DNA from 4 places in the Streptomyces sp. 1222.5 genome. Region 1 is predicted to be linked to each of the others. Evidence: riboswitches for the same ligand, from Rfam matches in the RefSeq annotation. Region 1 holds a riboswitch; each other region holds the start of a gene.

Region 1 (4,857 bases):
ACCCAGAACCGCTCGCCGGCCGCGTTGATCCACATGTAGGTGTGCGAGGTGTAGCCGTTCATGTGGCGCCAGGTCCGCGGCACGCCCCGGTCCCCCATCAGCCAGGTGACCTGGTGCGCGGACTCCGGGGAGAGGGTCCAGAAGTCCCACTGCATGTCGTGGTCGCGCAGGTTGTTGTCGGCGCGGCGCTTCTGGGACCGGATGAAGTGCTGGAACTTCATCGGATCCTTGACGAAGAACACCGGCGTGTTGTTGCCGACCATGTCGTAGTTGCCCTCGCTGGTGTAGAACTTCACCGCGAAGCCGCGCGGGTCGCGCCAGGTGTCCGGGCTGCCGCGCTCACCCGCGACGGTCGAGAAGCGGGCGACCAGGTCGGTGCGCGTGCCGGGCTGGAAGACCGCCGCCCTGGTGTAGGCGCTGACGTCGTGGGTCACCTCGAAATGGCCGAAGGCGCCGCTTCCCTTGGCGTGCGGCTGGCGCTCGGGAATCCTCTCCCGGTTGAACTGCGCCATCTGCTCGATCAGATACGCGTCCTGGAGCAGGATCGGTCCTCCGGGGCCGACGGTGAGCGAGTGTTCGTCGCTCTCCACCGGTGCGCCCGAGTCGGAGGTGGTGGCGGGGCGGATCTCCGTCATGAGGCTGCCTTTCGTCGTGCGCCGACGGCGGCGCAGCGGCTCCTGGGCACCGGTCTACCGCCAGCGGGGGCGGCACTCGCCTCCTACCCGCGCACGCGCGGGGGCGGTCCCGGCCGGCACCGGGTTTCCCGAATCGCGTGACCCACGGGGAGCGGGCTAAACACCCTCGTCGTGTTGTACCGCGGGTCGCGGGACGAGGTGCCTGCCGTCTCGGGGCGGGTGTTAGGTTCGCGGCCGTACCGCCGGGCCGCTCCCGGTACCCGGCCCCGGCCCCGGCGCACGAACCCGGGACAGCAGCAGGAGGAACAAGCACGTGACCAGCCGCGTCACCCTCGTCTCGCCCGCGACGAGCCCGTCGATGCGGCGGGCCCGCTTCGACGACGGCGACTCGCTCGACGAGGCCGGGGCGGCCCGCGCCCGCTCCGCCGCCGGGTGCCTGCGCGCCCCCGGCCGGGTGCTGACCTCACCGAGCGTGCGCTGCCGGGAGACGGCCGAGGCGCTGGGCCTCGTCGGTGCGCGGGACTCGGCGCCGGCCGGTCTGGACGCGGGCCGCTGGCGAGGCCGCACCCTGGAGGAGGTCGGGGCCGCCGAGCCGGAGGCCGTGGGCCGCTGGCTCACCGACGCCGGATCCGCGCCCCACGGCGGCGAGTCGGTGCGGGAGCTGTGCGAGCGGGTCGGGCGGTGGCTGGACGCCGTACAGGGCACGGACGGCCGCACCCTCGCCGTGGTCGAGCCGGAGGTCGTGCGGGCCGCGGTCGTGCACGTCCTCGGTCTGCCTGCGGCCGCCTTCTGGCGGCTGGACGTGCCGCCGTTGACGGCGACGGAACTGAGCGGCCGGGCCGGACGGTGGAATCTGCGGCTCGGTCAGCCGCTGGCCGGACGGGACGCGGCCGCCGCCTCCTGAGCCGGGGCGGTCGCCATGGCTCAGGAGGCCGCCTACCCGGCGCCGGCGCGGCAGCGTCACCACCGCGCGGCGCGAACGCCCGTTCCGAAGGGGCGCCCGGTGTCCCGTGACCGTCAGTGCGGGGCGGGAACCGTCCGTCCGGAAGATGCCCTGGCCGGCCGGGGGTTCAGCTGCCGCTCGGCCAACTCGCCGAAGAGCAGACCGAATCCGACCCACAGGACGGTCTGGATGGCCAGGGTGGAGAGCCGGAACCGCCACAACAGGCGGGCCGGGAAGTGCGCGGGCAGCTCGTTGACGGCGGGCAGGAAGGCGTAGGCGAGCCCGATGACGACGACGAAGGCGGCCACCGCGACGACGGTCGCCCACCAGTTGCCCAGACGGGGCGCGAGACGCTTGCCGAGGATGGTGGCGCCCACCGCGAGGAGCACGCTGAGGGCCATCATCAGGAAGAACAGGGTGGTCCGCTTGCCGATGGTCTCGGGCTGACCGACGGACGGCGGGTTGGCCGGGTACTTCAGGAACGGCACGACGTACACGGCGACCAGCGCGCAGCCTGACAGCAGCAGCGCGGTCGCCCGCGGGCTGAAACGGCCGACACGGCCGAGCGCGAAGGAGTACGCGAGCGCGGCGATGCCGCCGAAGGCGACCCCGTAGACGAGAACGCCCGTGGCGAGGCCGGCGGTGGACTGCAGGGAGCGGGAGACGACTTCCATCTCGTGCTCGTGGGAGTGGGCGTCCTCGAAGGCGATCGCCTGGTCGACGCTCGGCTCACCGAGGAGGTAGGCCACGACGAGGGCGAGCACGCCGGCCACGAGGCCGGCGAGCATGCCCCGCACGAGGAGGTTTCTTACCGTTGCGGAGTTCATGGTGCGCGGCGTCCCTCGCGTCAGTGGCAGGGGAAGCCGAGCAGGTGGCGGGCATCGTGCACCCACTCGTGGACGTCGGTGCCGTTGAACACGGACGTGGCGCCCTGCTCGGCGCCGACGAAGTAGAGCAGGACAAGCATCAGGACGCCGAAGAAGACCGCCCAGGGGGCTATCGCCTTCAGCGGCAGCGTGGCGGGAACGGCGGGGGTGTCGGCAGTCGGCTGGGCGACGGTCTGCGCCATGGCAGGGCCTCCTCTGGGAGTTCGCGTCCCATCTCGGTGGTGCACAGGACGACGGCCACGGGTCTGACTCGGCGGACCACCCCGAGGGGTGCCCCGCATACAGTGGCGCGACCGTGCCGGATTCCCACCGGCTTCCGTCTCGCCGTCGTCGATATCGGACAGACCGTACCGCGAGACGCGTGCGCGGCCAAGACCGCGTCCACCGCCGTGATCTTCCTCTCGTGACGGCACGTCAGGTCCGGGTGCCACGGGGAAGCCGTGAGGCGGCCGCTCCGTCCGGCGGGTTTACGGCGCCACGGGGTCGCCGGCTCCCAGCTGCAGCCACCACACGTCGTCGCGGTCGCGGCTGAGCCCGAGCGTCTGCCGCCGGCCGTCGCCGAAGCGGAGTTCCACACCGGCCAGGTACGGTACGGCCGGGTCCCGCACGATCGCTTCGGCCGCTCCGCCGGCGTGCGCGCGGTAGCGGTCGATCAGGTCGCGCGCGGCCCGGTCGCGTCCGGTGTACCAGGGTGCGCCCAGGTCGGCCAGGCCGTCGGCGTCACCGGCCCTCAGTCGCTGGACGTACACCTCGAGGAGCAGTCGGGCCTCGTCCGCGACCTCCCCGGCGTCCGGATGGCCGGACTTCTCGGGACGCACGGTGAGGTGCACCGCCGGTCCGCCGCTCAGGGCGTACGGGGCGGGATCACGGACCAGCCACCAGGTGAGCACCGTCGTCGCCAGGACGGCCGGGGCCACGGCCGTCGCCCAGAGGTTTCGTCTTCTCATGCGGTGGATCCACACCTCACAGCAACCTGACCATGTACAGAGGATATCCGCACGAGTTCCGGTGTTCCTTCACAGATTGGCGCCCAGGTCGCCCGACGTCCCGCTGCTCTCGGCCCACTTGTCCACATCCGACCCGAACCGGGGGGCAGCGTTGGGTGCGAGAGCGTGGTACGCGGTCGTCTGCGTCTTCGCCGTGCTGACCGTCATGGTGTTGCCGCAGAGCGCCGCCGCCCGGCCGGGGGCCGGAACGTCACGGTCACCGGCGACGGGCACAGCTGGAAGCGCACGTCACTGCCCGCACAGCACCCCGACGGCGCCGGCGTCCTCAGCTTCGCCTGCGGCGCACCGCGGCACTGCGTCGCCGCCGGATACGACGGGGAGACACGCAAGATCTGGGTGAGCTGAGGGACTACTCCGGGAGCACCAGTCGGGCCGTCTCCCCCGGCCGTACTCCCACCGCCAGGTCCCGCAGGCGGAGGTCGATGGGGCCGCGGCCGGAGGCCGGTACGGCGATCTCCAGCAGGCCGCTGCGCAGGCGCAGGTGGACGCCCCAGTGGCCGTGGTAGCGGATGGCGAAGCCGTAGGAGGAGAGTTCGGGCAGCGGGACGGGGTCGAGGCGCAGGGCGCCGCCCCGGGTCTCCAGGCCGGTCAGCCCGCGCTGGACGAGGTCGAGCGTGCCGGCCATCGCGCCGAGGTGGATGCCCTCCCCGGTGGTGCCGCCCTGGAGGTCGGCGATGTCGCCGCGCAGCGCCTCCTGGACGAAGGCCCAGGCGTCGGTCCGGCGGGCCCGGGCCAGGATCCAGCCGAGGACCAGGCCGCTGAGGGTGGAGCCGTGACTGGTGCGGTGCAGGTAGTGGTCGACGGTCGCGGTCCAGGTCCGCTCGTCCAGCGGGTAGCCCAACCGGTCGAACAGGGACCGCAGTTCGGGCAGGGCGAAGAGGTAGCCGAGCATCAGCACGTCGGCCTGCTTGGACGCCTTGTACCGGTTGACGGTGTCCCCCTCGGCCTCCAGGATCCGGTCCAGGCGGCGGATGTCGCCGTACCGTTTCCGGTAGCCGTCCCAGTCCAGCTCGGCGAGGCCGGCGTACCCCTCGAACTGGCTGATCACCCCGTCGTGGAAGGGGACGTGCAGGGTGCGGGAGACCTCCTCCCAGCGGGCGGGCTCGTCCTCGGCCAGTCCGACGGCCTCGGTGAGTTCGCGGCGGCGCGGCTCGGGCAGGGCGCGCAGCAGCTCCAGCGCGCGGGTGAGCACCCAGGCGGCGGTGACGTTGGTGTACGCGTTGTCGTCCAGGCCCGGCCGGCCCGCACCGGGGTAGGCGTCGTGGTACTCGTCGGGGCCGACCACGCCACGGATGCGGTGCCGGCCGAGGTGGGGGTCGTAGCCGGCGGAGTCCGCCCAGAAGCGGGCGATCTGGAGCAGCATCTCGGCGCCCTCGCCGTGCAGG
Region 2 (4,857 bases), 4.5 Mb from region 1:
CGGCGGCACGGGGAACGGCGCGATCAGCCACGGCGCACCCGCTGTCGCAGGACGGCCCGCAGCTACACGGAGTCATCGCGCCGCCGCCGCGCCTGCCACACCGCGGCGCCCGCCAGCACGGCCACCACCCCCACGCCGACCGGCAGACCCAGCGACGGCCCACCGCCGGACCCGCCGTCCGGCCCGTGCTTCTCCGGTGCGGCGGCCGCGGGCTCGCGGTCCGCCGACACCTGTTCCCCGCACCCCTGGTGCGGATACCCGGCGATCGCGCACAACAGCGCGTTGGTGTCGTAGCGCAGGGGTCTGGCGACCGCGGCCACCGCGTCCGCGCTCGTCGCGTCCGGCGAGAGGCGGGCGCACGCGGTGCGGCGCGCGGGCGGCCGCTCGCCGGACGGGGCGTCGGCGGGCGTGCCGAAGTCGAGGACCAGCGCCACCCGCTTGGTGCCCGCCTTCGCGGGCGTTTCCGCGCAGATCGTGGTGAAGTCCGCCGTACCGCGCGGCCGGGTCGCGTCCGCGGAGTCCGCGCTCACGGCGAACCGGAAACCCTGGACCGCGCCGTCGTCCGGGCGCACCATCGACGGGCCCTGGGTGGCGTACGTCCAGTGGCCGCCGGAGCGCTCCCAGAACGACCAGTAGCGGTAGCCGGTGGCGTGGGCCGCGGTCGCGGGAAGCAGCAGGACGAGCGCGGCGACCAGCAGGGTCGCGGCACGGCGGACGGGGGTCACGGCCGGTTCTTCTTCCGGCCGCTGAGCAGGAAGCCGATGCCGATACCCGCCACGAGGCCGACGCCGACGATCCACCACACGCCGGTGTTCGAGTCGTCGTCGGACGCCTCGGCCTTCTTCCCGGCGGCCTTCTCCGCCTGCGGGGCCGGGCCCTGGGCGTTGAGGGAGCGGACCAGGCTGGTGCCGCCGAAGTCGTCCGGCTGCGCGCCCACCGCGTGCGCGGCGAGGATCAGCTGCGCGTACGCGGCCGGGCCGCTCTGCGCCGCCCACTGGGTGGCGTTCTTCTCCAGCCAGGCGTACACCTTCTTCGCCCGGTCGGTGCGGCCGTCCGCGGCGAGCGCGACGACCGCGTCCGCGGTGTTGCCGAAGTCGGGCTGGTCCTTGGCGCCGGGCAGGGTCGACTTCAGGTGACCGGTCTCGGCGACGGCCGATGCCAGGTAGGCGCCCGCGTTGTCCGCGAGCTGGGCCGGGGTGGGGTGGGCGGCCTTGACGCAGTCGTCCTTCGCGGGCGCCTTGCCCACCTCCGCGGCGAAGCCCTTGCCGAGCGAGCCCAGCAGGCCGGCCGCCGTCGCGTCCGCGTTGGCGAGCAGCTTGCCCTTCTTGTCCGGCTGGTAGGCGAGGGCGCCACCGCCGTCCTGGTCGCAGGGGACGGCCTGCGCGGCCAGCAGGTCGTAAGGGGTCCTGCTCCTGTTGTGCAGCTTCGCGACGTCCTGGCCGACCGCGGCGAACGCGCCGATGACGACGCTGGTGGAGTTGGTGTCGCTCGGGCCGCCCGGCGTGTACCCCCAGCCGCCGTCCTTGTTCTGCACGGTGGTCAGCCAGACCAGGGCCTTGCGGGTCTCGCGGTCGTGTCCGCCGACGGCGGCCAGGGCCTGCACGGCGGCCGCCGTGCTGTTGGTGTCCACCTGCGTCTTGTCGTCGCAGGCCTTGCCGGGCGCGGCACGGAAGGCGGCGAAGGAGCCGTTCGCGCACTGCTGCCCGGTGAGCCAGTCCACGGCCTTCGGGGTCGGCCGGTAGCCGAGGGTGCGCTGGGCGAGCAGCGTCAGCGACTGCCGCCACACGCCGTCGTACGTCGGGTCCGCCTTGCCGTACAGGCCGTCCGGCACCGCCACCTTGGGGGACGGGGACGCGTCGGCGGCCGTGGCGGGCGCGGCGGCGGCCAGCACGCCTATGGCGGCGAGAGCCGCGGCGCTGCGGCGAACGTTCATGGTCGGCGACTGCCTCTCCTGCGGGGAGCCTGCAGCGCACGGGAACACCCGGGCGGCTCGGCCCCGTGTACCTCGACGGTGCCGTGCGCGGCGGGCCGCCGACGCACGTGAGCCGGTCAACGTCCCGCCCGGGGCGGTCCGGCTCACCGCCCGCCGGGCGGCTCACGGTTGCGGGTCAGCGCCGGAATTGCACCGGCTTCCCCCCGTACGGGTGTGATGACGACTCCGCCACTTTACCGGCAGCCCCGCGCGGCCCGAGGGGTGGCCGTGGGCACACCGGCCCGGTGACCGGCGTCACGCTCTTGACGGGCTCGGGCCGTACGGCCGACGCGCACGGGATCGACGACGCGTGGGTGCCGCGCCGGGGACCGCGAGGGCCGGCCGGCGCGTCGTCGACCGGTCCGCCGCCGAGGACGGCCGAGGCGATCGGGTGTGGTGCACCCCGGGTGCCGCTCCCCCGTGACCGGCACCCGGGGCGGTCGCATCTCGCTCTCCGTGCCGTGATCCTCACCCACCGCTCCGGCAACTGTCAACGATTGCTGCCCCTTTGGGTAGGAAGCGCTGTCACCCCTGGTCGGTCACCGACCGACCCGGTAGCCTCGCGTCAGCCCGACACCGAACGGACGACAGCCCAGGGAGAACTCGGTGAGTGACGCGTACGCCGACCTGGCCGATGTCCTGCGCCGGCTCGGCGAGTTGACCGGCCGGCCGGGTCGGCTGCCGGAGGCCCTCGACGTGGCCGATCTGTCCCGCCGCACCGGAGTTCCCGTCGCCGTCGTCGCCGAACTCCTCGACGGCGGCCGGGCTCCCGAGACCATGCTGACCCAACGGGTGCGCCAGCGCCTCGACTTCATCCGCGAGAACCGGCGGAGGCCCGACGGAAAGCGGTACTCCCTGGGCGAGCTGGCCGCCATCGCCGGCACCAGCCGGCAGTGGCTGAGCGAGTGGCGCAAGAGCGGGATGCCGAGCCTCGCGCACACCGACCGGCTGCGCCGCTTCTTCGGCCTGCCCGCCGGGTTCTTCACCGCCGACGAACCGGAAGCGCTGCACGAGGCGCTGCAGCCCGTGCTGCAGAACCTGGAGGCCGAGGCCGACCCGCTGCTGCGGCTGCGCCAGAACGGACTGGTCCGGCTCGCCGCCCGCGCCCCGCAGATGAACGCCCACCAGCTCGCCACCCTCGCCGACCTGGCCGAGATGATCATCTCCGCGGAGCGGGTGGAGGACGCCGGGCGTACCTGACCCCGCGTCCAGGACGGGGGCGGGACGGTCCCGCCACGGCGCACGTCGCTCACACGGCCACGTACGCCACCGGCTCGCTCCCGGCGAGCGGTTCGGCCCGCCCCTGCTTCACCAGGCGGCGCAGATGGGACTCGGCCTCGGAGACGGCGATGTTCCGGGAGCCGTAGGGGATGTCGGCCCAGGGGCGGTTCCACTCCATGCGCTCCGCGAGCTGCCAGGGTGTGAGGGGCTCGCGGAGCAGCGCGAGCAGCCCGGCCAGCCGCTGCTCGTGGTGCTCGAGCAACTGCCGTACCCGGGCGGGCGCGTCGGTGAACGCGTACTGGTGGGCGGGGAGCACCTCGGCCGGGGTGAGCCGGCCCACCCGCTCCAGGGAGTCGAGGTAGTCGCCGAGCGGGTCGGTCACCGTGGCGTCGTCGGGGTCCTCGTACAGGCCGATGTGCGGGGTGATCTCCGGCAATAGGTGGTCGCCGCTGAACAGGCGCCCGCGACCCGCGCGTCGCGCGGGATGGTCCTCCTCCAGATGCAGGCAGACGTGGCCGGGGGTGTGTCCCGGGGTCCAGACGGCGCGCAGCCGGCGGCCGGGCAGGTCGAGGAGTTCGCCGGGCGCGACGTCCCGGTCCGGCAGGGCGGGGGAGAGACCGGGCAGGGTACGGCGGCCCCGGGCGGCCCGCAACGGGGCGATGTGCTCCTCGGGTGCCCCGGCCGCCGCGAGCTTGTCCGCCATGTACGCGTACCAGCGCTCGGGCCGGGTCTCCCGGGCCCGACGGACGATCGCCGCGTCGGCCTCGTGCATCGCCACCCAGGCGCCGGACGCCTCGCGCACTCGCGCGGACAGCCCGTGGTGGTCGGGGTGGTGATGGGTGACGACCACGCCGTACACCTCGGACACCGCCGTGCCGCAGGCCGCCAGGCCCGCCGCGAGCACGTCCCAGGACGCCGGATCGTCCCAGCCGGTGTCGACCAGCACCGGTCCCCGGCCGGTGTCCACGACGTACACCAGCGTGTGGCCGAGGGGGTTGTCAGGGATGGGGACCTGAAGGGACCGTACGCCCCCGCCGTGATCGAACGTCTTCGTCATCAGGCTCCTCCGCCCACCGCCCGCAGCCTTTCGATCCTGTTCACTATAACCAGACCTGACGCAACGTCAGTTAGGGGCGGCATAGGGGACGTGCGGGCGGGCACCCCGATTTGCGTCACGCTTTCGGCCCATTAGAGTGGAAACATCCCATATGGGCGTATCTGGGGAGAGCTCATGCAGCGAAGGACGATCAAGAGGGCCGCGGCCCTCAGCTCCGCTCTGGTGGCGACCGGTGTCGCCCTCATGCCGTTGAGCGTGCAGTCGGCGTTCGCGTCTCCGGCCCCGACGCAGGTGAGTTCCGCGGCGGTTGCTCCCGAGCAGAACCACTACCAGCAGGGCTTCCGGCAGGGCTTCCGTGACGGCTTCTCCGACGCGCGCTCCGACTGCGACCGCGACGGCTACGGCTCCGGCTACTCGTCCGGCCATGACTCCTCGTGGGCGCACGGTTACGTCGACGGCTACAACCGGGGCTACAGCTCGGCCTACAACCGGTACTGCGACTGAGTCCGCTTCACCGCGCGACGTTCGGGGCCGCACCGGCGGGTGATCCGCCGGTGCGGCCCCGGCCGGTGTCGGCCATTGCCCGCTGTAACTAGAACTGGTATCA
Region 3 (4,857 bases), 5.1 Mb from region 1:
GGCGGCCAGCAGGTCCGTGTCGGCGGTCGACAACAACAACACTGTGCTCATGCGGGCGCTCCCGGTGGAATGAAAGGCAGTCCTTGCGGCGCGCCCGACTCGATGAGCCGAAGGAGCGCGTCCGTGTCCGCGTGCTGTTCGATCAGATCGCCGAGCCGGTCGAGCTGCTCCTCGCGCAGCGCGGCGAAGGAAACGTCCGGCGCCGGTACGAAGCGGCGGCCCGCGGCGGCCGCCACCTCCCGCAGGAAGGCCCGCCGGAAACCGTCCGACTCCAGCGAACCGTGCCAGTGCGTGCCCCACGTCTGGCCGACCCGGCAGCCGTCCAGGAAGGGCTCGCCCCCGCCGACGGTGGCCACCCCGTGGTGGATCTCGTATCCCTCGACCGGTTCGCCGAGGGCCTCGCCGACCGGCCGGGTCAGCGTCTTCTCGCGGGCGAACCGCACCCGCACCGGCAGCAGTCCGAGCCCGGGGACCTCCCCGGCGCGCGACTCGACCTCGTCCTCGATGTGCTCGCCGAGGATCTGGAAGCCACCGCAGATGCCGAGGACCGGACGCCCCTCGGCGGCCCTCCTGGCGAGCGCCCGCGCGAGCCCGCGCTCCCGCAGCCACTGGAGCGCCCGTACGGTCCCGCGCGTGCCCGGGACCACCACGAGGTCGGCGTCCGCCAGCTCCTCCGGGCGGTCCACGAACCGCACCACGACACCCGGTTCGGCGGCGAGCGCGTCCACGTCGGTGAAGTTGGACATCAGTGGGATCGCGCACACGGCGACCCGCAGCACGTCCTCGCCGACCGGGGCAGCGACGGTGGACTCCCGGACCGTGCCGCGCAGCGAGACGCGCAGCCCGTCCTCCTCGTCGATGCCTAGGCCGTGCCGGTACGGCAGGACGCCGTAGGTGCGCCGCCCGGTGAGGCCGTGCAGCATGTCCAACCCCGGCTCCAGCAGGCTGACATCGCCCCGGAACTTGTTCACCAGGAACCCGGCGACCAACTGCTGGTCCTCGGGGGAGAGCAGGGCGACGGTGCCGAAGAAGGAGGCGAAGACGCCTCCCCGGTCGATGTCCCCCACCACCAGCACGGGCAGCCGGGCGCCCCGCGCGACGCCCATGTTGACGATGTCGGTCCGCCGCAGGTTGATCTCGGCCGGGCTGCCCGCCCCCTCACAGATCACCGCGTCATACGTGCCCCGCAACTCGGCCAGGCAGTCCAGCACCGTGCCCAGCAGCCGCTGCTGGCGCCCGCCGTGGTAGCCGCGCGCGCTCATCTCGCCCACCGGCCTGCCCAGCAGCACCACCTGGCTGCTCTGCTCGCCGCCCGGCTTCAGCAGCACCGGGTTCATCCGCGCGGTCGGCTCGATCCGGCACGCCTGCGCCTGCATGGCCTGCGCCCGCCCGATCTCCGCACCCTCACGGGTCACGAAGGAGTTGAGGGACATGTTCTGCGCCTTGAACGGCGCGACCTTCACCCCCTGGCGCACCAGCCACCGGCAGATCCCGGCCGTCACGACGCTCTTGCCGGCGTCGGAGGTGGTGCCGGCGACGAGGAGACCCCCGTTCACTTCCCACGTCCCTTCACGATTCGGCGCGCGGCGACGGTGAAGCCGAGCGCGAGCAGGCCGACGCGGCGGGAGAGCCGTACGGCCCGGTCGATGTCGGTGGCCCGGACGGCGCGCCCGGTCCGGCCGTTGAGCACCGGGCGGTGCTCGACCCGCCCGCCGTAGGAGAGCGTCCCGCCCAGGCGCACTCCGAGGGCGCCCGCGAACGAGGCCTCCACGGGCCCGGCGTTGGGGCTCGGATGCCGGTGCGCGTCGGCCTTCCAAGCGCGCAGGGCACCGCGCGGATCGGGGCCGGCCGCGGCGGCGAGTACGGCGGTCAGCCGCGCCCCCGGCCAGCCGGCGAGGTCGTCCAGGCGGGCGGAGGCCCAGCCGTAGCGCCGGTACCGGGGCGACTTGTGACCCACCATCGCGTCCAGGGTGTTGACCGCCCGGAAGCCGAGCAGTCCCGGCACTCCGGCGACGGCTCCCCACACCAGGGCGCCCACCACGGCGTCGGACGTGTTCTCGGCGACGGACTCGACCACGGCCCGGGCGATCCCGTCGGCGTCCAGGGCCTGCGGGTCCCGGCCGCACAGATGGGGCAGCCGCGCGCGGGCCGCGTCGACGTCCCCGGTCTTCAGGGCACGTCCGATGACGCGGGCCTCCCGGGCGAGCGAAGTCCCGCCGGCGACCGACCAGGTGGCGGCGGCGGTCAGCGCGGCGGAGGCGACGAAGGAGGGGCGTACGGCGCGTGCGGCCAGCGCGCCCAGGGCCACGGCGCCACCGGCGCACACGGTGGTGTGCAGCGTCCCCCAGCCGCGGTGGTCGTGCCACAACGCGCTCTCCACGGCCCCGGCCGCCCGTCCGAACGCGGCGACGGGATGCCCGCGGCGGGGATCGCCGAGGAGCAGGTCACCGAGAAGGCCGGCGGCGGCGCCGTACGCGTAGGAGCGATCGGCACCCATCGGCTCAGCCGGCCGTGGGCACAGGGGCAGGTCTGGTACTGGTCCTCGATCGGCAGCCGAGCATGGCGATACGTGTCCTCACTCAGGGTGTCCGCGCCCTGGTTCGACTGATCCGGCGGTGAGAGTTCCTGGCTCCCGGGGGTTCTTCCCCGGTCACAGTGGCGGGACCGCGCCGGATTCGCACCGGCTTCCTCTCTTGCCGCCGTACATGGCCTGGGCAGTCCACCACGCGCCCGGAAGGGCCGTCAACTTGCCTTTGACCTGCGTGGGGAGAGTGTGCCGATCCCCACATCGTGGGGCGGGCGAGCATGCCGAAGGCTCCCCTCCCGGGCGGGGAGGGGAGCCTCTGCGGTGCTCGTTCGCGTCCGCCGTGCGGCGGACGCCGGGTCAGGCCTTGGCGACGATGAGATACATGCCGTACGCCACCGCGGCCGCGCAGGCGGCGAAGCAGACGTACGCGCCGGTGACGGCGAGGGCGGCGGAGTCGCCCTGGGCCGCGGCCTGTTCGCGCCGGGCCAGGCCCTTGATACCGAGGGTGAACAGGGCCACCAGGCCCACCGTGACCACGAGGCTGACGCCGAAGACGGAGCCGAGGGCCGCCCAGTCGATCTTCATGGGGATGCTTCCTTCAGTAACCGGGGTGCCGGGGTCAGACGGTGGCGGCCGGCGGGGTGGCCGGGGCGGCGGCGGGGTCGGCGACCCGGCCCCGGCCGGTGGACTGGTGCGGGAAGGCGACGGCCGGGTCCTCGGCGACCGTGCCCGCGGGCGGCGGGATCACGGCGGCGATGGCGGTGGTCACCACGCCGGCCGGCTCCTCGGTCTCGGTGACGACGTTGGTGTGGTCGACGACCTCGCGGCGGGAGAGCTTCCAGATCGCGGCGCTGGCGGAGACCAGGAAGACCGCGACGACGGCGGTGCCCCAGTCACCCAGGTCCGTGACGGACTCGGCGCCCGCGCCGACCAGCGCGGCGGCCGGCAGGGTCAGCGCCCAGGCGACGAACATACGGGTCGCGGTGGACCAGCGGACCACACCGCCCTTGCGGCCCAGACCCGCACCCATCACCGAGCCGGAGACGACGTGGGTGGTGGAGAGGGAGAAGCCGAGGTGGGAGGAGGCCAGGATGGCGGTCGCGGCGCTGGTCTGGGCGGCGAAGCCCTGGCGCGGCTCCAGGTCGGTCAGGCCCTTGCCCATGGTGCGGATGATGCGCCAGCCGCCGATGTAGGTGCCGAGCGCGATGGCCAGGCCCGCGGAGAGGATGACCCAGGTGGGAGGGTTGGAGCCGGGGGAGATGGCACCGCCCGCGATCAGCGCGAGGGTGATGATGCCCATCGTCTTCTGGGCGTCGTTGGTGCCGTGGGCGAGGGAGACCAGGCCGGCGGAGGCGATCTGGCCGGCGCGGTAGCCCTTGCGCGTGGCCTCGGCCTCGGCCTTGCCGCCGATGCCGTACGAGAAGCGGGTGGCCAGCATCGCCGCGAGGCCCGCCACGATCGGCGCGGCGACCGCGGGCAGCAGCACCTTGGTCACCAGGACCTCGCCGTGGACCGCGCCGAAGCCGGCCGAGGCGACGGTGGCGCCGATCAGGCCGCCCATCAGGGCGTGCGAGGAACTGGACGGCAGGCCCACCAGCCAGGTCAGCAGATTCCAGAGGATCGCGCCGACCAGGGCGGCGAAGATGACCTCGGGACGGATGCCGGTCTCGTCGACGAGACCCTTGGAGATCGTGTTCGCGACCTCCACGGAGAGGAATGCGCCCACAAGGTTGAGGGCGGCGGACATGGTCACCGCGATCTTGGGCTTCAGAGCGCCTGTCGAGATGGTGGTGGCCATCGCGTTCGCGGTGTCGTGGAAACCGTTCGTGAAATCGAACGCGAGAGCGGTTACGACCACTATCGCGAGGATCAGCGAGAAGCTTTCCATTTACCCAGGCAATCGTTCGAGGTCATTGGCTGGTCGACCGTAGGCAACCTGGGTGAACGGAAGATGAACTGGGTCGGGCGCCATGGTGACTGTAACGAGTGTTCGGGGTTCCGCTTGTCCTTGTCCGACCGCGTCGGCTCAGGCGCCCCTTGGGTCTCAGCCCCGGGCGAAGCTCCGCAGCCGGCTCGCCGGGCCGTGGAAGAGATTCTGGTCACCCGGCAGCCCGCCCTTGATCCCGTACTGCCAGAAAGTCCAGCGCCGCCAGCCGCCGGGCAGCTTCCCCGGGCGCGAGCCGCCGTGCCGGGCGATCCACAGGGCGTGGGAGGAGAAGGCGCGGGTGTTCCCGGTGCAGAGCCGCCACCAGTGGGTCGTCGTGTAGATCACCGGGCGGCGGCCGGTCTCCCGCCGGATCTCGTCGCTGAACGACCGGATCCAGCGGACC
Region 4 (4,857 bases), 930 kb from region 1:
CGCGCGCAACTGGTGACGGCTCGCCCGAGCGGGTGTTCCGAACCCTGTTCCACGGCACCGGCCAGGCGGAGGACCTTCTCCTGGCCTAGACCGCCCGGAGCCGCGGTGATCCTGGCGACGGTCATGTGGCCGCTGGTCAGCGTGCCGGTCTTGTCAAGGACCACGGTGTCGACGTGCCGCAGTGCCTCCAGGGTCCGCGGACCGCCGACCAGTACGCCCAGTTGGGCGCCGCGGCCGGTCGCGGCCATGAGGGCGGTGGGCGTGGCCAGGCCGAGCGCGCAGGGGCAGGCCACGACGAGTACGGCCACGCACGCGGTGATCGCCGCCTGGGGGTCGGCTCCGGCGCCGAGCCAGAACCCGAGCACGGTGACGGCTACGGTCAGCACGACGGGTACGAACACCCCGGCCACGGCGTCGGCCAGGCGCTGCGCCCGCGCCTTGCCCGCCTGGGCGTCGGTCACCAGCCGGGTGATCCGGGCCAGTCGGGTGTCGCTCCCGACGGCGGTGGCTCGCACCAGGAGCAGACCACCGGCGTTGACCGCTCCTCCGACGAGGGCGGATCCGGGCCCCACCTCGACCGGCTCGCTCTCGCCGGTGACCAGGGAAAGATCCAGGGCGGAACTGCCCTCCACCACACGGCCGTCGGTGGCGACCCGCTCACCGGGGCGCACGGCGAAGACCTGCCCCACCCGCAGCTGTTCGATGGGCACGGAACGCTCGCCGTGCCCATCGTGCACGGACACCTCCTTGGCGGCCAGCTCCGCGAGCGACCGCAGGGCGGCTCCGGTACCTCGCCCGGCCCGCGCCTCCAGGAACCGTCCGGCGAGCACGAACAGCGGTACGCCGACCGCGGCTTCCAGATACACGTGCGCGGGGCCGTCCAATGCGGACGGCAGCAGACTGAACGGCATCCGCATCCCCGGGTCGCCCGCTCCCCCGAGGAACAGCGCGTACGCCGACCAGGAGAAGGACGCCACCACGCCCAGCGACACGAGGGTGTCCATGGTGGCCGCGGAGTGACGCAGTCCGCGCACCGCCCGTACGTGGATCGGCCAGGCGCTCCACACCGCCACCGGGGCCGCCAGCACGAAGCACAGCCACTGCCAGTTCCGGAACTGCAGGGACGGCACCATCGACAGGACCAGCACGGGAACGGCCAGCAGCGCGGTGACCACGAGCCGCTCGCGCTCCTGGAGCGCGGCGGACTCGGCATCCTTCTCGCCACCGTCGGTCCCGTCGCGCCTGTCCGGTGCGGCGGGCTCGGGCAGCGCGGCCTCGTACCCCGCCCGCTGGACGGCCGTGACGAGGTCCTCCGCGGGGATGTCCGCGGGATGGCTGACCCGGGCGCGTCCGGTGGCGAGGTTGACGGTGGCCGTGACCCCGTCGAGCCCGGCCAGATTCTTCTCCACCCGGCGGACGCACGCGGCACACGTCATACCGCCGACCGTCAGATCCGTGACCACCAGCGGCGCCAGGGGTTCGGCCCCCATCACTCACCGCCGCCGTGCATGCCGGGCATGTCACCCGTGCCGCCTCCGCTGCCTCCGCCGCCTCCGGAGCCGTGCATGCCCGGCGCCACCGGCCCGGCGGCCGATCCCACGGCGTACGCCGCCGAGAAGACCAGCACCAGCAGCAACAGGAAGCCACAGAGCCTGGGCGGGGGCAGCAAGGTGCGGGGAACCGCGGCCGCTCTGCGGAAGGGGTGTCGGGACTCGGCCATGCTCGACCTTTCTGGTCGCTCGAACCGTCGTACGGCGCAAGAGATCGCAGCCGTACCGCTCCAGCAGTCGGACGGATCGGTGGCGGAGTTCCCGCACGGGACGATGGCGTAGGCCACATGGCGGACCCGTGCGGAGCTCGACGTCAGCCGGTGTCGGCGGAGCGGGTGTTCCAGCGTTCCTCGATCCTGGCCAGGCGCCAGTAGGCGATGGCGACCGCCCAGACGACCACGAACAGACCGACGATGACGTAGCCGACGCTGTCCAGGTCGAGCCCCGCGATCCAGCCGGTGACGCCGTCGCTCAGGCCGAGCTTGTCGTGCAGGACGCCGACCAGTTCGATGGTGCCGACGAAGAACGCGACGGCGATGGACAGGCCGGTGATCGTGAGGTTGTAGAACACCTTGCGGACGGGGTTCGAGAACGCCCACTGGTAGGCGAAGTTCATGAACGTGCCGTCGAGGGTGTCGAACAGGCTCATGCCGGCGGCGAACAGCAGGGGCAGGCACAGCACCGCGTACCAGGGCAGCCCGGCGGCGGCGCCGTTGCCGGCCAGCGCGAGGAGCAGGACCTCGGTCGTGGTGTCGAAGCCGATCCCGAAGAGGAAGCCGAGGGGGAACATCTGGCCCGGGCGGCGGATGGACCTGGTGAGCCGTCCCAGGATGCGGTTCATGAACCCGCGCGAGTCGAGGTGCGCCTCCAGCTCGGCCTCGTCGTACTGGCCGGCGCGCATGGCCCGGAAGACCCGCAGGATGCCGAACAGGGCCACGAGGTTGAGCGCGGCGATGAGGTACAGGAAGGACCCCGAGACCGTGGTGCCCACGGTGCCCAGGACCTGGTGGGTACGGGAGCCGTCGTTCATCAAGGTGCCGGCGAGCTTCGCACCGCCGGCGACCAGGGCGGCCATGGCGACCACGACGCTGGAGTGCCCGAGGGCGAACCAGAAGCCCACGGAGACGGGCCGCTTGCCGTCTGCCATCAGCTTGCGGGTGGTGTTGTCGATCGCGGCGATGTGGTCGGCGTCGAAGGCGTGCCGCATGCCGAGCGTGTAGGCGGTGACGCCCAGCCCGACCCCGAACGCCTTGGTGCCGACCTCGTAGTGATGCGGTATCACCAGCAGGAAGAGGATCCCGAAGGCGACCACGTGCAGTGCCACGATCACGGCCAGGAGTCCCGCGGTGCGGACGGTGTCCTCGCGACGCCAGCGGAAGGACGGTTCGGCGTCGGTTTCGGGCACGCCTTGGGACACGGTCATGCGGTCACGCTCCAGCACCTCGTGGATCAGCTTCGTGATGCCGTGGCCGGTCTCCTGGCTGACGGGTCGACGCGCCCGCCCCTGCCTTCCCGGCCGTGCGGCCAGTGGCATACGTGGGGCGGGAACTCCCCGATCACAGTGGCGAGGGCCGCTCCGGACTGAGCCCCTGAGGGCTGTCACCGGTCTTCCCGAACACCACGGCCCGCCCACCCTAGAAGGCCGAGGTCGTCGGCTGCAAGATTGCACAACTGCGCAGGTATGGAGCCGATCGTCCGGGGCTGCGATGATGGCGGCATGCATCTCGTCCCCGCGGACCGTGCCGGGCGGCGCACCATCGACGGCCACCGGGTCTGTGACGCCATCGCCGCCGTCGGCGAGCCCGAGCGGGTGCGCACCTGGGCCGACCGCTTCTCCCTGCTCTCCGATCCCGGGCGGCTGTCCCTGCTGCTCGCCGTCCACGAGGCCGGTCCCATCGCCGTCTCCGACCTGGCCGTGGCCACCGGAATGCGCGACACCACCGTCTCCCAGGCACTGCGCCTGCTGCGGGCCGCGGGAGTGGTCGAAGGCCGCAAGGACGGCCGGATCGTGCGCTACCACCTCGTCGACGGGCCGACGGCCGCGCTGCTGGAGCACTGCAAGTCCGCCGACACCGGCGACGTCCGCGTACGGCCCCACCGGTCCGAGGAGTAGGGCACCGAACGCGGCTGCGCACCGGGGAGCGACCGCGGTACCGCGCCGCGTCGGCATCCGGGCCGGTGTCGGCCGGAGCCCTCAGCCGCGGGCGCGGGCGTTGAGCCGGGCGGCCTGTCGCGTCAGGTGGTCGCGTTCCGCCAGGTTGGGAGCCTTGTGCGCCGCCTCGGCGTACAGGCGGGCGGCCGTCACCACATCCCCGTCGCGCTCGTGCAGGTACGCCGACACGGCCGAATGGCGGGGCAGCGACGCGTCCAGTTCCGCCAGCGCGGCGAGCCCGGCACGCGGGCCGTCCGCCTCGCCGACGGCGACGGCGCGGTTGAGCCGGACGACGGGGCTGTCGGTGAGGCGTACCAACTCGTCGTACCACTCGACGATCTGCACCCAGTCCGTGTCCTCCGCACGCTGCGCGTCCGCGTGCAGGGCGGCGACGGCCGCCTGGGCCTGGAACTCGCCCAGCCGGTCCCTCGACAGAGCCGCCTGCAAGAGGGTGATGCCCTCGGCGATCGCCTTCGTGTCCCAGCGGCCGCGGTCCTGCTCGGCGAGCGGCACCAGGCTGCCGTCCGGCCCGGTCCGGGCGGGCCGCCGGGCATGATGCAGCAGCATCAGCGCGAGCAGCCCCGCCACCTCCGGGTGGTCGATCCCGGCCGCGAGCTGCCGGGTGAGCCGGATCGCCTCCGCGGCGAGGTCGACATCACCGCCGTACCCCTCGTTGAAGATCAGGTACAGCACGCGCAACACGGTGGCGACGTCGCCCGGCCGGTCCAGCCGCACGCCCGAGACGGTGCGCTTGGCCCGGCTGATGCGCTGGGCCATGGTCGCCTCGGGCACCAGGTACGCCCGGGCGATCTGCCGGGTGGTCAGCCCGCCCACCGCGCGGAGCGTCAGTGCCACCGCCGACGACGGCGTGAGCGAGGGGTGTGCGCACAGGAAGTACAGCTGGAGCGTGTCGTCCACCGCGGGCGAGGGCGCCGGTGGCGGCTCCTGGTCGACACGGTCCTCCCGCCGGCGGCGGGCGGCATCCGCCCGCACCGCGTCGAGGTACCGGCGCCAGGCCACGGTCACCAGCCAGCCCTTCGCATCCCGCGGCGGATCGGCCGGCCACACGCGCACCGCTTCCAGCAGCGCGTCCTGTACGGCGTCCTCGGCCGCGGCGAAGTCCGCGCCCCGCGCCACCATGACGGCGAGCACGCC

The links. A riboswitch is a leader RNA that binds a small molecule or an ion and turns the genes downstream of it on or off. The one in region 1 is predicted to bind cobalamin.
Region 2: it holds a riboswitch for cobalamin, as region 1 does, so the genes downstream of both, BLW57_RS26930 (prenyltransferase/squalene oxidase repeat-containing protein) here and BLW57_RS06685 (CbtB domain-containing protein) in region 1, are expected to answer to the same signal.
Region 3: it holds a riboswitch for cobalamin, as region 1 does, so the genes downstream of both, BLW57_RS29735 (cobalamin biosynthesis protein) here and BLW57_RS06685 (CbtB domain-containing protein) in region 1, are expected to answer to the same signal.
Region 4: it holds a riboswitch for cobalamin, as region 1 does, so the genes downstream of both, BLW57_RS02625 (Nickel transporter NicT) here and BLW57_RS06685 (CbtB domain-containing protein) in region 1, are expected to answer to the same signal.

What each region holds. Positions count from the first base shown of each region.
Region 1 is NZ_FNSZ01000001.1:1,471,559-1,476,415, forward strand. Features, by position in the region: gene BLW57_RS06670 (catalase) at 1-635, opposite strand, end outside; gene BLW57_RS06675 (histidine phosphatase family protein) at 949-1,539, shown strand; gene BLW57_RS06680 (CbtA family protein) at 1,653-2,405, opposite strand; gene BLW57_RS06685 (CbtB domain-containing protein) at 2,426-2,647, opposite strand; cobalamin riboswitch at 2,684-2,829, opposite strand; gene BLW57_RS06690 (hypothetical protein) at 2,933-3,412, opposite strand; gene BLW57_RS06695 (hypothetical protein) at 3,482-3,685, opposite strand; gene BLW57_RS06700 (glycoside hydrolase family 65 protein) at 3,822-4,857, opposite strand, start outside.
Region 2 is NZ_FNSZ01000001.1:5,974,844-5,979,700, forward strand. Features, by position in the region: gene BLW57_RS26920 (CbiQ family ECF transporter T component) at 1-31, opposite strand, end outside; gene BLW57_RS26925 (SCO2322 family protein) at 63-725, opposite strand; gene BLW57_RS26930 (prenyltransferase/squalene oxidase repeat-containing protein) at 722-1,933, opposite strand; cobalamin riboswitch at 2,048-2,176, opposite strand; gene BLW57_RS26935 (transcriptional regulator) at 2,579-3,172, shown strand; gene BLW57_RS26940 (MBL fold metallo-hydrolase) at 3,222-4,250, opposite strand; gene BLW57_RS26945 (FliH/SctL family protein) at 4,425-4,754, shown strand.
Region 3 is NZ_FNSZ01000001.1:6,580,887-6,585,743, forward strand. Features, by position in the region: gene cobN (cobaltochelatase subunit CobN) at 1-51, opposite strand, end outside; gene BLW57_RS29730 (cobyric acid synthase) at 48-1,556, opposite strand; gene BLW57_RS29735 (cobalamin biosynthesis protein) at 1,553-2,497, opposite strand; cobalamin riboswitch at 2,599-2,740, opposite strand; gene BLW57_RS29740 (hypothetical protein) at 2,885-3,112, opposite strand; gene BLW57_RS29745 (inorganic phosphate transporter) at 3,147-4,415, opposite strand; gene BLW57_RS29750 (lysozyme) at 4,572-4,857, opposite strand, start outside.
Region 4 is NZ_FNSZ01000001.1:539,222-544,078, forward strand. Features, by position in the region: gene BLW57_RS02615 (heavy metal translocating P-type ATPase) at 1-1,490, opposite strand, end outside; gene BLW57_RS02620 (hypothetical protein) at 1,490-1,720, opposite strand; gene BLW57_RS02625 (Nickel transporter NicT) at 1,864-2,973, opposite strand; cobalamin riboswitch at 3,000-3,188, opposite strand; gene BLW57_RS02630 (ArsR/SmtB family transcription factor) at 3,268-3,663, shown strand; gene BLW57_RS02635 (RNA polymerase sigma factor) at 3,745-4,857, opposite strand, start outside.